DNA from 4 places in the Brevibacillus sp. GCM10020057 genome. Region 4 is predicted to be linked to each of the others. Evidence: riboswitches for the same ligand, from Rfam matches in the RefSeq annotation. Region 4 holds a riboswitch; each other region holds the start of a gene.
The links. A riboswitch is a leader RNA that binds a small molecule or an ion and turns the genes downstream of it on or off. The one in region 4 is predicted to bind S-adenosylmethionine.

Region 1: another riboswitch for S-adenosylmethionine. It lies ahead of ACFSO0_RS11635 (sugar ABC transporter substrate-binding protein); the one in region 4 lies ahead of metK (methionine adenosyltransferase).
Region 2: another riboswitch for S-adenosylmethionine. It lies ahead of ACFSO0_RS06330 (homocysteine synthase); the one in region 4 lies ahead of metK (methionine adenosyltransferase).
Region 3: another riboswitch for S-adenosylmethionine. It lies ahead of metH (methionine synthase); the one in region 4 lies ahead of metK (methionine adenosyltransferase).

The regions. Positions count from the first base shown of each region.
Region 1 is NZ_JBHUJW010000037.1:4,993-8,636, forward strand. Features, by position in the region: gene ACFSO0_RS11630 (sugar ABC transporter ATP-binding protein) at 1-438, opposite strand, end outside; gene ACFSO0_RS11635 (sugar ABC transporter substrate-binding protein) at 512-1,531, opposite strand; SAM riboswitch class I at 1,638-1,758, opposite strand; gene ACFSO0_RS11640 (ATP-binding protein) at 1,950-3,203, shown strand; gene ACFSO0_RS11645 (SagB family peptide dehydrogenase) at 3,385-3,644, opposite strand, start outside.
Region 2 is NZ_JBHUJW010000021.1:85,878-89,521, forward strand. Features, by position in the region: gene ACFSO0_RS06320 (TasA family protein) at 1-514, shown strand, start outside; gene ACFSO0_RS06325 (hypothetical protein) at 687-995, shown strand; gene ACFSO0_RS06330 (homocysteine synthase) at 1,074-2,375, opposite strand; SAM riboswitch class I at 2,468-2,575, opposite strand; gene ACFSO0_RS06335 (rhodanese-like domain-containing protein) at 2,893-3,204, shown strand; gene ACFSO0_RS06340 (SCO family protein) at 3,231-3,644, shown strand, end outside.
Region 3 is NZ_JBHUJW010000043.1:1,049,643-1,053,286, reverse strand. Features, by position in the region: gene argS (arginine--tRNA ligase) at 1-174, opposite strand, end outside; gene ACFSO0_RS18900 (hypothetical protein) at 520-1,014, opposite strand; gene ACFSO0_RS18895 (YjcZ family sporulation protein) at 1,305-1,406, opposite strand; SAM riboswitch class I at 1,621-1,721, shown strand; gene metH (methionine synthase) at 1,855-3,644, shown strand, end outside.
Region 4 is NZ_JBHUJW010000018.1:88,796-92,439, forward strand. Features, by position in the region: gene ACFSO0_RS05440 (sensor histidine kinase) at 1-295, opposite strand, end outside; gene metK (methionine adenosyltransferase) at 773-1,978, opposite strand; SAM riboswitch class I at 2,118-2,220, opposite strand; gene ACFSO0_RS05450 (hypothetical protein) at 2,274-2,723, opposite strand; gene ACFSO0_RS05455 (S8 family peptidase) at 2,742-3,644, opposite strand, start outside.

The DNA.
Region 1 (3,644 bases), on a different contig from region 4:
AAGCGAGCACTCCTCGACCGTCATCCTCACCGGGATGGAAAAGCCAAAGCCGCGCAAAAGCTCCTCCGACTCCGCGTACAACTGCTGCCAGCGAATCAGGCCTGCTCCCTTCGACTGAACGAGTCTGTCGAGCAAAATGTTTTCCGCTACGCTGAGGTATGGAATCAGCGCCGTATCCACTTCCTGGTATACGCATTGGATGCCCAGCGCCTTGGCGTCCTGCGGCGATTGGATGGAGACCTGCCGTCCGTCGATGGAGATGGTGCCTCCGTCCGCCTGATAAGCACCTGTAAGAATTTTCATCAGGGTGCTTTTCCCGGCCCCGTTTGCTCCGAGCAAGGCGTGAACTTCCCCTGCCTTCACCTCGAAGCTGACGCTTTTAAGTGCAGGCACACCGGAAAACTGCTTCTCGATTCCTTGCATGCGCAATACAGACATTATGTACACCCCCTATAGAAAGGAAGATTCCCGTTGAGCGTTCAACGGGAATAGCCAACCATCCGATCCGAGCTTACTTGCCCCAGTCTTTTACGTATTGGGGAAGATCAGCCATCGTCACTTTTTTGTCCTTTGGCAAATCTTCTTGTTTCACGAGCACAGGGTTCAGGTTGACCAGATCAGGCACTTGTTCCCCTTTGATCTTTTTGAACACGGTCTCAGCCTGCAGGCGGCCGATATTGGACGGGTCTACCGCTGCCGTTGCAGCCCAAGGAGAATTCGCTTCCTGGATCATTTGCAGGTCTTCGTCGCTCAAGTCAATGGAATACACTTTGATCTCCGTGCGTCCCGCTTGCTGGATCGCGCGGGTCGCACCTTTGGCGAATTCGTCCCATGATGCCCAGACTGCAGTGATGTCGCCCTTGTTCGGATATTTTTTCAGAATCGCTTCCATTTGCGATTGCGTGTCAAGGGCCGTGTTGTTGGTCGCCGATCCGAACGCCGCGATTTCTTTAATATCCGGGTATTTTTTCTGGAACGCCTCATAGGTGATCTGGCGCTTTTCCATCGGCGCAAAGCCCGCAACCCAGATTTTCACGATGTTTCCTTTGCCGCCGCCGTCCGCAGCCAGTTTTTCCAGGCTAAGTTCAGCCAGCTTCTGGTCATCCTGGGCAACTGTCGGAACGCCCGGGATACTGATGTCGGTGTCGAACAGGACGACCGGGATCTTTTTGTCTACGGCCTTTTGCGTACCTTGCTGCAGCGCTTCTGCTGTACCGTGGTCGATCAGGATGCCGTCAAAGTGCTGGTTGATGGCTGCATCGAGGTTGGACGCCATTTTCGCGAGGTCGGTATCCGCGTTGAAGACAGTCAGTTCGCCGCCGTTTTTCTCCACTTCGGTCTTGACGCCGTTAATGTACTGGGCCGAGAAAGTCCCAACATTCTGCCGCATGATGAGCGCGATTTTCTTTTTCTCGCCGCCGGATGCGCCTCCGGAAGCAGCTGTTCCGGCTCCCCCGCCGTTGCCGCAGGCGGTCAGGGCGAGTGATGCTGTCAGGGCAAGTGTGACCAACAGGCCAAATTTCTTTTTCATGGTTGTTCCCCCTTGGTAATCAGCTCGTCGCAGAAAAGGGCTCGTTCTTTGCCAATGAGAAAAGCCTCTTCCCACCAGAAAGAGGCTAAAATCAGCGATTTTCCGCCTCTCATCTGTCAGGTATCGCTACCTGTTGGAGTTAGCACCTTGGCGCGGGAGAAATCCATCTCGCGTGCTAGGTTGCCGGGCTTCATAGGGCCAGTCCCTCAGCCTTCTCTGGATAAGAGTAGTAATTGTTTTCCATACGTTTGCTTGAATATATACAGACTATAATCAATGTATTTCCATCTGTCAACTAGGTTTTTTGTAAAATCCAGTTCTTTTATGGCAAATTCCCCTCCAAACTGGAAGGGATTGGCGCAGGAGATGTCGAAATTACGGGAGGTGATTGAGAGTCAGCTCGCGGTGGAGATGCTTGATGAATTTATTAAAAGATGTAATTCTTCAGCTTTTCTTTGTTCTGATTCCGTTTGTCTTCTTCAATATTTATTATCGTGACAAAATGCGAAACTACAGCCGTGCCTTCATACTTGTCACCAGTTCGATCAGCTTGTTCCTCGGCATGACTTTTGCAGCCAGTGTAAAAGAGGGCGTCATCTTTGACGTTCGGTACGTCATCATGTTTTTCGGCCTTGTTCACGGCGGTATCCGGACAGGCTTGATCCTGCTTGGCGAATTTGCCGTTTACCGGCTCTACCTGGGAGGGGAGGGAACGCTGGTCGCCCTGATCAATTCGATATGCTCCTTTTCGGTGTCTCTCCTCATGTACAAAACCTACAAGCTTACTCACCGGAAATCGTTGTTCGTCCTGATGACCGGCTTCATTTTTTCCATCAACGCCCTTGCCCTTACCTATGCTTACTTTCCCCTCTATTTTGTAAAAAACCTGACGTACCACCTGGTAGTCATCACGACGCAAAATTCTCTCGGCATCTGGATTCTGATGTCCCTGTTCAGCAAAGCGATCTCCGACAAGGAGCTTTTCATCCGGCACGCACAGAACGAAAAAATCGAAACGATGAGCCACGTCGCCGCATCCCTCGCCCACGAGGTGCGCAATCCGCTCACCGCTGTCAAAGGCTTTCTGCGCCTGATGCAGGAGAACCCGACGGACCTCGCCAAGAGCCAGCAGTACATGAATATTTGCATGGACGAAATCCAGCGGACGGAAATGATCCTCTCCGAATACCTCGCCATCTCCAAGCCGCTGACCATTCGGCACGAGAGTGTGGACGTCGTTGAGCTGCTCAAGGTCATGCGCGAGGTGATGTCGCCCTTCGCCATCCTGCACAACGTCGAGCTGGAGGTGCGCACGCCGGAGTTGTCTGTCAACATAATGGCCAATCCGGACGAAATCAAGCAGGTGCTCGTCAACTTCATCAAAAACGCGATCGAAGCCTGCGCCAATGTGCGCAAAGGACGGGTGCATCTCGCGCTGTCCGTCGAGGAAGGCAAAGCGGTCCTGGTCATCAAGGACAACGGCGTAGGAATGGACGAAGGGCAAATCAAGCGACTGGGTTCTATCTACTTTTCTACCAAGTCTAGCGGGACCGGGCTTGGGCTGACCTATTCCTACCACGTGATCCACACGCTCGGCGGGACCGTGAGCGTGAACAGCAAGCCGAACGTCGGCACGAAATTTTCCATCACGTTTCCTTATCTGGAACAATAAATCATCCCCATACCCGGCTGGCGGAGGTATGGGGATTTTCGTGCGGTGCCGGAATCCGTAAATGAGCAAAATATCGAGTCTGCCTTCGAGACGATGAAAACGTCCGACAGCCCGTTAGGCTATCGGCTCCAGCGCTCTGTTCTGCTTGCCCTCTCCCTCACGGCCAAAAACAAAAAGCCGCCTACCCGTGCAATCCTCCCTGCAGCCTGGGACGATGCCGATAAGGCCCGACCGGAATTTGGATCAGACTCGTTTCTCCCCGCGGGGTAAGCCGATAAAGCTCGTCGCAGGCGTGCGAATCGTAGCCGAGCAGCGGGTGGCCACCCAGCTCTGCGGCTGCGCTCGCCAAAAGCAGCCGCTGGACGAGCATTCCCGCCTCCATCTGCTGGATGCGGTATCCCCGATAGCCCCATAACTCCCGCAGGTGCCCGCGATCCCCCG
Region 2 (3,644 bases), on a different contig from region 4:
AGCGAAAATCGAAGGCAACACATTTGCTGCTGGTACAATGAAAATCGGGGCTACTCCAGCCTCCGCAGTATTCAACGTGTCTAACCTGAAACCAGGTGACTGGATGGAAAGAACCTTTGTAGTAGAAAACGAAGGCAGCATCAGTGTAGACAAACTGCTGATGAACATCGACTACACCATTAACGATGTTGACAACAACAATGGCGCGGAAGACTTCGATGAAAACCTGAAAGTGTATCTCCTGAAGAGCACCGATGAAAACATTCCGCTTCCACAACGCATTATCGTAAATCCAAACAACGGCAAAACGCTGAAAGAACTGAAAGCAATGGGCAAGCTGGACATCAGCAGCTGGTGGACTCAAAACTTCGACCTGAGACCTGGCGATAGCGACAAAATCTACGTAGGTATCGAATTTGTGAACAAAAACGAAGACCAAAACCGTTTCCAGGGCGACGGAGTGAACCTCACATTCAACCTCGAAGGAACTCAAAAAGCTGGCGAACGCCGCTAATAGCAAGCAAAGGTGGGGAACTACTCCCCGCCTTTTCGCTTTGCTTCGAGAAAAATAGCGAATCTCAACCTGACGGAGGATTTACGATTCACAGCAAACCATTTATGATGCGGTGGGATATGTTTCCGTTTGTGGAAACGAAACCAAAATGAAAATGAAGGAGTGATTGAAATTGAAAAAGTGGAGACAAAAGGTAGCTGCTTCTCTCTTTCTCCTGTCGCTGGCAATTCCCGCGTCCGTCTACGCCGACAATTCCTCGGGAACAGATGACGTCCATGGCTATGAGGACGAGCCGTTTCAGAAGTATTTGGCCGAACTGATCGACAGTCTGGACGATACAGACTACGGAAGTTTCCTCTCGGACGCGGAGATAGCCAGATTTTCGGAGGAAAACGAGGATGACGGAAGTGGCAGGTCTGATCTAAGAGAGCGCGTATATGCGTGGATTATCAGGCACGTCGATGGTCCAAAAGGCAATTGACGGAGCTTTGCAATCGGGAGCGTAATAGGAAAGCAAGTCCCCCAAGCAGAATGGCCAGGGGGACTTGCCTGTTTTTGGTCAAGCCGTGATCTGTTCCGTTACCGCCTTCAACGCCTGTTCCAAATCTTCAATAATATCCTTGATCGACTCCGTCCCGATCGACAGGCGGATCAGCCCTGGCGTCACGCCTGCAGCGACTTGTTCCTCCTCGGTCAACTGCTGGTGCGTAGTGCTCGCCGGATGGATGATCAGCGACTTGGAATCGCCGACGTTGGCCAGGTGGGAGAACAGCTTCACGGAATCGATCAGCTTCTTGCCTTCTGTCACGCCGCCGCGGATGCCGAAGGTGAGGATGGCGCCTGCGCCGTTTGGCAAATATTTTTGCGCCAGCTTGTAGTTCGCGTCGCATACCAGACCCGGATAGTTGACCCACTCAACAGCCGGATGGGAGGCGAGGTACTCGGCGACAGCCTGGGCGTTCTGGCTGTGGCGTTCCATGCGCAGGTGCAGCGTCTCCAGGCCCTGCAGGAACAGGAAGGAGTTGAACGGAGCGACGGCGGCGCCGATGTCGCGCTGCAGTTGGACGCGCGCTTTGATGATGTAGGCGAGCGGTCCGACTGCCTCCGTGTAGACGACCCCGTGGTAGCTCGGGTCTGGTGTGGTCAGGCCGGGGAACTTGCCGTTGTTCCAGTTGAATTTGCCGGAGTCGACGATGATGCCGCCGATGGCCGTGCCGTGTCCGCCGATGAATTTCGTCGTGGAGTGGACCACGATGTCCGCGCCATGCTCAAACGGGCGGCACAGGATCGGAGTGGCGAACGTGTTGTCGACGATGAGTGGCACGCCGTTTTCGTGCGCGATGTCGGCGATCGCTTGCAGGTCCGCTACGTCAATGCGGGGATTGCCGATCGTTTCGCAGAAAAACGCTTTTGTATGTTCATTGACGTACGCGCGGAAGTTGTCCGGGTTGGACTGATCCACAAAATGGACCTTGAGGCCAAGGCGCGGCAGCGTATGGGCAAACAGGTTGTACGTCCCGCCGTAAAGGCTGCTGGATGCGACGATTTCGTCTCCGGCTCCCGCGATGTTGAGGATGGCAAAGGTGATCGCTGCCTGCCCGGAGGCCGTCGCCAGGGCACCGACGCCGCCCTCGAGCTGGGCCACCCGTTTTTCAAAAACGTCCTGTGTCGGGTTCATGATGCGCGTGTAGATGTTGCCAAATTCCTTGAGGGAGAACAGGTTAGCCGCGTGCTCCGTATCGCGGAAGACGTAGGAGGTCGTCTGGTAAATCGGGACGGCGCGGGAGCCAGTCACCGGGTCCGGCTCCTGGCCTCCGTGTACGGCAATCGTTTCAGGTCTCCATTGTTGCTGATTCGACATGAGTATCTCTCCTTTTTCTATAGATAGGATGAAAACAAGAAAAAACGGAGCCCACTCTGAGTAGAAGAAGGCTCCGGTCATACACGGAAGTACGTTCATCTCTCAGAATCTATGGATTCTGCAGGAATTGGCACCTCACATGCTCACATGCAGGTTGCCGGGCTTCGTCGGGCCTGTCCCTCCACCACTCTTGATGAAAACGGCATATCTGATGTTGTCACAATTGTATGAAAAAGGCAGTTGGCTGTCAATAATTAATGAAAAGTTATCAGGGAGGATTAAATGGGTATATCGGGCGAGCGGGAGAGGGAAAACGGCAAGTAGAGCATGGCCTTGCGATTTCTTTCTTAATTTTATATGGAAGGCTTCGCGGTCAGGAACGCGGAAGGGCGCACTCCAAACTGCCGGGGCGCAGTTTGCCCGTTAGAAAAGCGAAAGCCCGTATGATATGATGGGAAATGGCATGAACGGATCTTATTTGCAAAAAGAACGACATGATTAGGAGGATTCATCGACCATGAGCAATGGCGTAAAGGAAATCACCCCGGAAGAATTGCTGGCGAAGCTGGAAGCGAATGAAAACGTACAAGTGATCGACGTGCGCGAGGTAGACGAGTGGAACGCGGGCCACATCAAGCAGGCGAAGCTGATTCCGCTTGGCTTTTTGCCGCATCGCATCGACGAGCTGGACAAAGACGTGCCGATCGTGATGGTTTGCCGCAGCGGTGCGCGCAGCCATATGGCGACGGAATATTTGACAGCCCAAGGCTATGATGCAGCCAACATGGTAGGCGGCATGCTCGCATGGCCAGGAGAAACAGAGCAGTAAAAACGCTAGGGGGGAGGAAGCGACTCGTGAGTGAAGCAGCGAAGCAGCAGCAGGAAACAGGTTTGCAGCGCCACTGGTTCCCCGTGCTGACGGGTGTCCTGATTTTGGCGATCGTCGGCGTGTTTGGCTACAAGTACCTGACCAGAGAAACAATTCCGGTCATGAAGGCGCTCAGCGACTTTTCGCTGGAAAACAGCAACGGCTCGACGTACACTTTCTCGGATAGCAAAGGAAAGGTGCGCCTGGTCGAGTTCATGTTTACCAAATGCCCGGATATTTGTCCGGCCACAACGTACAATATGTCGCTGATGCAAAAAGAGCTGAAGACGAAGGGGCTGTTCGGGGACAAGGTGGAGTTCGTGAGCATCACCTTCGATCCGGACTCTGACACGGCGCAGGTCCTGCAGGAGTACGCCGGGAAGTTCCAGGCAGACCCGACC
Region 3 (3,644 bases), on a different contig from region 4:
CGGGGCTTTGCGCAATGCTTTCGCCAATTGGAAACAAGGGAAGGCAATATCTCCCATTGCCGGATTCGGCGGCGTTTCCAGCATGCCGTAGACCGTATCTTTCGGGAAGTTTTCCACGCCCTGCTGTGCGAGCGCAGCGGCGATTTTTTCCGCCACCAGATGTTTGTAGCTCATGTGAATCCCCTTTCTCATTGAAAAGATGGAGTGCCCAAATAAAAAACCTCTGCGTCTCCTGTAAGAAAGAGACGAGAGGTTGTGCTCCCGCGGTGCCACTCCTGTTGTTTTTGCGCCAGGCAAAAACCGCTTTGTCTGCTGTATCGGGCAGTCCCGGCGAAACCTTACGCAATCTGCCAGGTTGCAGATCTTCAGGCCGCTTCTCCGAGGTGCGCTTCCCCGCATGGTCTGGCGTCGGGCTTGCACCGTCCCCGACTCGCTTGTGCCGTTTCCATGAGGTACTCTCCTCATCAACGAATCAACTATTCATTAGCATTATAGCTGGTGAGCTGCTTATTGTGCAACTCACTCCTCCGGTTTTTTCAAAATCTTGTCCAGTTCGGAGAAGTAAGCCCGGGTCAGCTTTTCCCTTTCCTCGGCGCTCTGGTTTTCCGCATTCATCCACTGCTGCTTGAACAGCTCCAACTGCTGCAGCATGGCGAGCTCGGCTGCCGCATCTTCTTCCAGGTCGTAATTCTCCGACGGATCGAAGGGAATCAGGCGGTTGTCGTTGCCGCTGCGCAGGTACGAGCGGCGCCAATGGTCGGGAAACCGATACTCCTGTTCGCCAAACATCAGCCCGAGCACATCGTCTGAATCAAGCGGCATAAAGTGATCGTAGTCATCCCGCCGCCCGCCTTCGGACAGGTTGATATGGGACAGGAAATAGCGCAAGAAATGTTCGCCCGACTCCCGGTGCTTTACGATGGAGTATGTCTCAAATTCGCTGGTCTCAAGCTGCTTGATCGTCTCCAGACAGGATAAAAATTCGTCTTTTTCACGCGCCTCGAGTGTATCCACATGGGTTCGCTCCTTTAGTATTGCCAAGCGCCGAGGCTTTACGCCAAACGCTAACGTGCCTCGCTTGCCATTTCTTATCCCTTCAGTATAGCAAAGGAAGGGAGGGGTGACAACGAACGGGGAAGAAGGAAACGCAAAAGGAGCCTAGAGGAAATTCCAGGCTCTTTGCCACGTAGGGGAATTCATAAGCGAGGGCGTTCATCCATTCCGGGGCGCATGGGAGCGAGCCGCTTCAACTGCGGCCGCTCATCCATGAGCCTTGCATTGTAGCGTTTTTCTATCCACCGTCATTAGCAGTCTTCAGAGCACCCAACGATGACCAGCAGGATAAACAGTACGAGCACCAATGCGAAGCTGTCACCAAAAAAACCGCCGCAGAAAGATGTACTCATGTTTGTTTTCCCCCTCCTTTCCGTTATGCTCTAGTCTATACACGGACGTACAGAATGGCGTGGGCGAATGACCAGTTCCTGCAAAAATGGGCGCGATGGAGTCGGATAAAAGCAAATAGTAGACAAAATCTCAATTGACGCGAAGTCAGGGGGGTGTTAAGATACTTGCAAATGTGATCGAGCTTTTTCAAAACAATCGCATAACGATGTACAACTCTTATCCAGAGAGGCAGAGGGACTGGCCTGATGAAGCCTCGGCAACCGGTTAAAATCCGGTGCCAATTCCAGCAAAGCTACGGCTTTGAAAGATGAGAGGATGACTTTTGCGCTTCTGTATCCCGCGGACAAATCCTCTTCTTTCTTCAAAGAAGGGGATTTTTTTGTACCCACATCTCGTTCACTGACATGTACGACAGGGCTTAAAAAAAAGCCAAGAAGGAGCAAGCTGATGAAACCAACCTTTCGCGAGCAGCTTTCCCGAAAAATTCTGATTCTCGACGGAGCAATGGGAACCATGCTGCAACAGGCAAATCTGACGGCTGACGATTTTGGCGGCGAGGAGTACGACGGCTGTAACGAGCTGTTGAATTTGACGAGACCCGATGTGATCCGCTCCATCCACGAAAAGTATCTGGAGGCAGGAGCCGACATTATCGAGACCAATACGTTTGGAGCCACCTCGGTAGTCCTGGCCGAATACAACGTGGCAGACAAAGACATGGAAATCAACATCGCCGCGACAAAGCTGGCGAAGGAAGCGGCGGACGCATTTTCGACACCGGAATGGCCGCGCTACGTGGCAGGCTCCATGGGGCCGACGACCAAGACCTTGTCCCTGACAGGCGGGGTCACGTTCGAGGAGCTGGTGGAGGCTTACTTTCGCCAGGCAAAAGGGATGATTCTGGGCGGAGCCGACGTGCTCTTGCTGGAGACCTCCCAGGATACGCTGAACGTCAAGGCGGGCGGAATCGGCATCCGCAAGGCGTTCGAGGAGCTTGGGACAGAGCTGCCCGTCATGCTCTCCGGCACGATCGAGCCGATGGGGACGACCTTGGCCGGACAGAACATCGAAGCGTTCTACTTTTCGCTGGAGCATCTCGAGCCGGTCTCGGTCGGCCTGAACTGTGCCACCGGGCCGGAATTCATGCGCGACCATCTGCGCACCTTGGCCTCGCTCGCGCAATGCGGCGTGAGCTGTTACCCGAACGCCGGGCTGCCGGATGAGAACGGCCATTACCACGAGACCCCGCAAGGACTGGCAGCGAAAATGCGCGCCTTTGCCGAGCAGGGCTGGCTGAACATCGCCGGCGGATGCTGCGGCACGACTCCGGAGCACATCCGGGCGATGGCGGAAGCGTTGAAAGACTGCAAGCCGCGCGCACAGGTCACGAGGCCGGTCAGCGCCGTCTCCGGGATCGAAGTCGTCTACGTGGAGGACGACAATCGCCCGCTGCTTGTAGGCGAGCGCACGAACGTCATCGGGTCGAAAAAATTCCGCGACCTCATCGCGGCAGGCCAGTACGAGGAAGCGTCTGACATCGCGCGCGCGCAGGTGAAGCGAGGCGCACAGGTCATCGACATCTGCCTGGCCGATCCGGACCGTGACGAGTATGCAGATATGGAGAATTTTTTGCAGTATGTTGTGAAAAAAGTGAAAGCGCCGCTGATGATCGACTCCACCGATGCGAAGGTCATGGAGTTGGGGCTGCGCTATTCCCAGGGGAAGGCGATCCTCAACTCGATCAACCTCGAGGACGGACTGGAGCGCTTCGAGGAAGTCGCGCCCTTGATCCATAAATACGGAGCTGCTGTCGTCGTCGGGACGATCGAGGAATCGGGGATGGCGACCACCCGGGAGAAGAAGCTGGAAGTGGCGAAGCGCTCCTACGACATTTTGGTCAACCAATACGGGGTGAAGCCGCAGGACATCATTTTTGACCCGCTCGTATTTCCGGTTGGAACGGGCGACGAGCAGTACATCGGCTCCGCCAGGGAAACGGTCGAGGGCATCCGCCTCATCAAACAGGCGATGCCGGAGTGCAAGACGATCCTTGGGGTCAGCAACGTCTCCTTCGGCTTGCCAGCCGCAGGTCGCGAAGTGCTCAATGCCGTGTTCCTGTACCACACGACGCTGGCTGGCCTGGACTACGCCATCGTCAATACCGAGAAGCTGGAGCGTTACGCCTCGATTCCCGAGGAAGAACGCAGGCTCGCCGAAGCGCTGCTGTTCGAGACAAG
Region 4 (3,644 bases):
TGCGGCTCGCTTCTTCATAGGCTACACGGATGTCTTCCTCCGTGTAATCATGAAAATTGCGGCTGACCATTGCCAGGCGATTGCGCGACTTGCGATACGCCAGCTCCAGCGCATCGACCTTTTCAATCACTTTGGAAATTTCCTGACGCAGTTCATGCAAATCCATCTTCAGCGAATTGCCTTGCTGTCTGGCATGTTCGGCTATATCAAATATTTGTGTTTTGCTTGTCTCTACTGTTTCAATTGTTCGTTTAATGACTCCATCAAGCATGCTAATGTCAATCGCCTGGTTCATGACTGCTCTCCTTCAAACACATTTTTCGATTTTGTGAACAGCTGATGGAGGCCCGTTTCATCCACATCCGCCATACTGCGTCATCGTGTGGATCTTTCTGGTTTGCCCGGCTTCTGAAGGCCATGACATTTGGCTTAAACAACCAATGCTTCTCTTATGATTATAGACGTACCTACATGGGGAAAAGGTTGCATTTGCACCCCATCTTTTTTCTGACTTTTCTTTCCTTTTTCTCCCATGAATAGCCGAACGGATAAAAAGATTGCAAACTTCAAAAGGAAGAGCCTCTTGTTCCGCAGAAAGCCCCTCCTTTTTCCTCACTAAATATTCGACATCGTCTTACAAAATCCTCCGTAAGCCTTTCCCCAATTACTGGACAAAGCTGTCCGAACCGGGCGCGCGGCGCCCATGCATCTGCCGCGAAAAACAAAAAAGAGCCTGATTGCGTAAACCAGGCTCTTCTCCGTCTACTGCTTCTTATTTTGTCAAAGCTGCCGCGTCTTGCTTCAGCGCTTCTGCCTTGTCTGTTTGCTCCCAAGGAACATTCAGGTCGTTGCGGCCGAAGTGACCGTATGCAGCTGTTTGTTTGTAAATCGGACGACGCAGGTCCAGTTGCTTGATGATGCCAGCAGGACGCAGGTCGAAATGCTTGCGAACCAGTTTCACCAGATCTTCTTCGGAAATCGTTCCTGTGCCGAAAGTATCGACCGCGATGGAAACAGGTTGCGCTACCCCGATTGCGTACGCCACCTGAACTTCGCATTTGTCAGCGAGGCCAGCTGCCACGATGTTTTTCGCGACGTAGCGAGCTGCGTATGCACCGGAACGGTCCACTTTGGTCGGATCTTTCCCGGAGAACGCGCCGCCGCCGTGACGGGCATAACCGCCGTAAGTGTCTACGATGATTTTGCGGCCAGTCAAGCCAGCGTCCCCTTGTGGTCCGCCGATGACGAAACGGCCAGTCGGGTTGATGAAGTATTTGGTGTCTGCATCCAGCAGTTCAGCTGGAACGACAGGCTTGATTACATGCTCCATCAGGTCTTGCTTGATTTGTTCCAGAGTGGTTTCCGGAGCGTGTTGGGTGGAAATGACGATCGTATCGATACGAACCGGCTTGTCGCCATCGTATTCAACCGTCACTTGTGTTTTTCCATCCGGGCGCAGGTACGGCAGCGTGTCGTTTTTGCGAACTTCGGTCAGACGACGAGCCAGTTTGTGCGCCATGCTGATTGGCAGTGGCATCAGTTCAGGCGTTTCGTTGCAGGCAAAACCAAACATCAGGCCTTGGTCACCAGCACCGATCGCTTCGATTTGCTCGTCAGTCATTTTGCCTTCACGCGCTTCCAGAGCCTGGTCTACACCAAGGGCAATGTCAGCGGATTGTTCGCCGATCGCAGTGATGACACCGCAAGTATCTGCGTCAAAGCCGAATTTCGCACGATCGTAGCCGATGCCGCGGATCGTATCGCGAACGAGCTTTTGGATGTCTACATACGTACTGGTAGTAATCTCGCCAGCAACCAGAACGAGACCCGTCGTCACGGATGTTTCGCAAGCGACGCGTGCATTCGGATCTTTGGACAGAATGGCATCCAGAATGGAATCGGAAATTTGGTCACAAATTTTATCCGGATGTCCTTCTGTGACGGATTCCGATGTGAACAGACGACGACCTTTTTGCAAAGCCATGAGAAAATACCTCCTTTGACCTCATACAAATAGTGTGGTAGCCGAGTCAGGATTTTATCGACGTAAACGCATGAAAAAAACCTTTTCCAACTTGCTGGAGGAAAAGGTTTGAGCGCTTTTTGCTTCCTTCATCCTCTTATCGGCCAGAACAGATGCCTGTTCTGCTGGTTAGCACCGCGCTCTCGTCGGTTGCCGGGCTTCATGGGGCCAGTCCCTCCGCCTGCTCTGGATAAGAGTATCCATTACGGATTATAGAATAATTGTTTTTGTCTATAGTGTCAATAGACTTTTATCGAAGAGCGTATTTGCCGCGAACCATCACGTGAGAAATGCCGTCGTAGCCCGGTGCGAGACGCAAGCCGCGGTTATCGGAACGGGCAATCAGCAGCAGATGGTTCGTGCCGACGACGGCTCCGCCCCGCAGGTCTACGCCCGCTGTCAGATCAGTCAGGCCGTCTCCCTTGTCGCCTGCCACAGCCTGTACCTTGCCGGTGCGCACGATAAACTCGGTCCCTTCAAAGCCGTACAACGTCTGCCCCGGACTTACCTCCACGACAGTCAGGGTGCTTCCTCCGCCGCTGGCTGCCTGAATCTGCTGGTCTACGTAGCTTTTCGTCACGACCGGATCGTCTACCGAGCCCGGCACGCCTCCTACCCCGTCTGCCATGGCCTGGGAGGCGAAAATCGCCGCCCCTCCAATCGCTGCGGCCAACAGACCTTTGGTGACTGGTTTCATCATCGTTATCCTCCCCAGTGGTTACATTTTATATGCCTTCGCAATCAATACGACGACCTCTGCACGAGTGGCGATCCCTTGCGGCCTGAACATCGAGCCGTAGCCGTTCAGCCAGTTTCTTGCGGTGAGCGCTTCAATCGCGGGCGATGCCCAGTGGCTGGTCGGAACATCCCGGTAGCTGGACGTGCTGCGCGTATAGAGCAGGACGTTATGCGCGCGGGCAATCATCGAGGCCATCTCGGCTCGGGTAATCGGCTGATCCGGCTTCATCTGCCTGTTCGGGTAGCCCTTCATGATGCCTACCTGATAAGCGATGCCCATGCTGTTGTAAGCCCAATGCTTTTTCGGAAGGTCGCGGAACGTGGATTTGCCCGTATAGGCGGACGGAACCGGCAGTCCGCTCGCACGCATCGCCTGAATCAGCATGGTCGCAAACTGTGCCCGCGTCACCGCCGCATTTGGCTTGAATGTCGCGTCTGCAAACCCTTTGACAATGCCCCGATTGCTCAAACGAACGATCTCGGCACGCGCCCAGTGGCCGGAAATATCCCGATACCCGCCGACGAGCAACTGCTGATTCACCGTCAGCCGATACGCATCGTATTTAAAAGGTACGCCACTATTCAGACGAATGTAATACTTCCCAGGTTTCAGACGAAGCCCCAAAATGTCTTTGCCCTGATCGGACAACTCCGCCACCTCGTTCGTGGACGCGAGCGCGTAGTTGAAATTGTCGCCGCTGTAGAGCGCGATCCGCACGCCGGAGGAAACCGGAATGAACGGAGCGCGAATCGTTACGTAAGATTCCGCACTTACGGTAAATTGGAACCAGTCTGAATCGGCAGCCGTCGGCAAAGTCCCTGTCATGACGGTTCCGCCTGCCAGATTCGATGCCTGACGATACGAATCATTCGGTTCATTCAC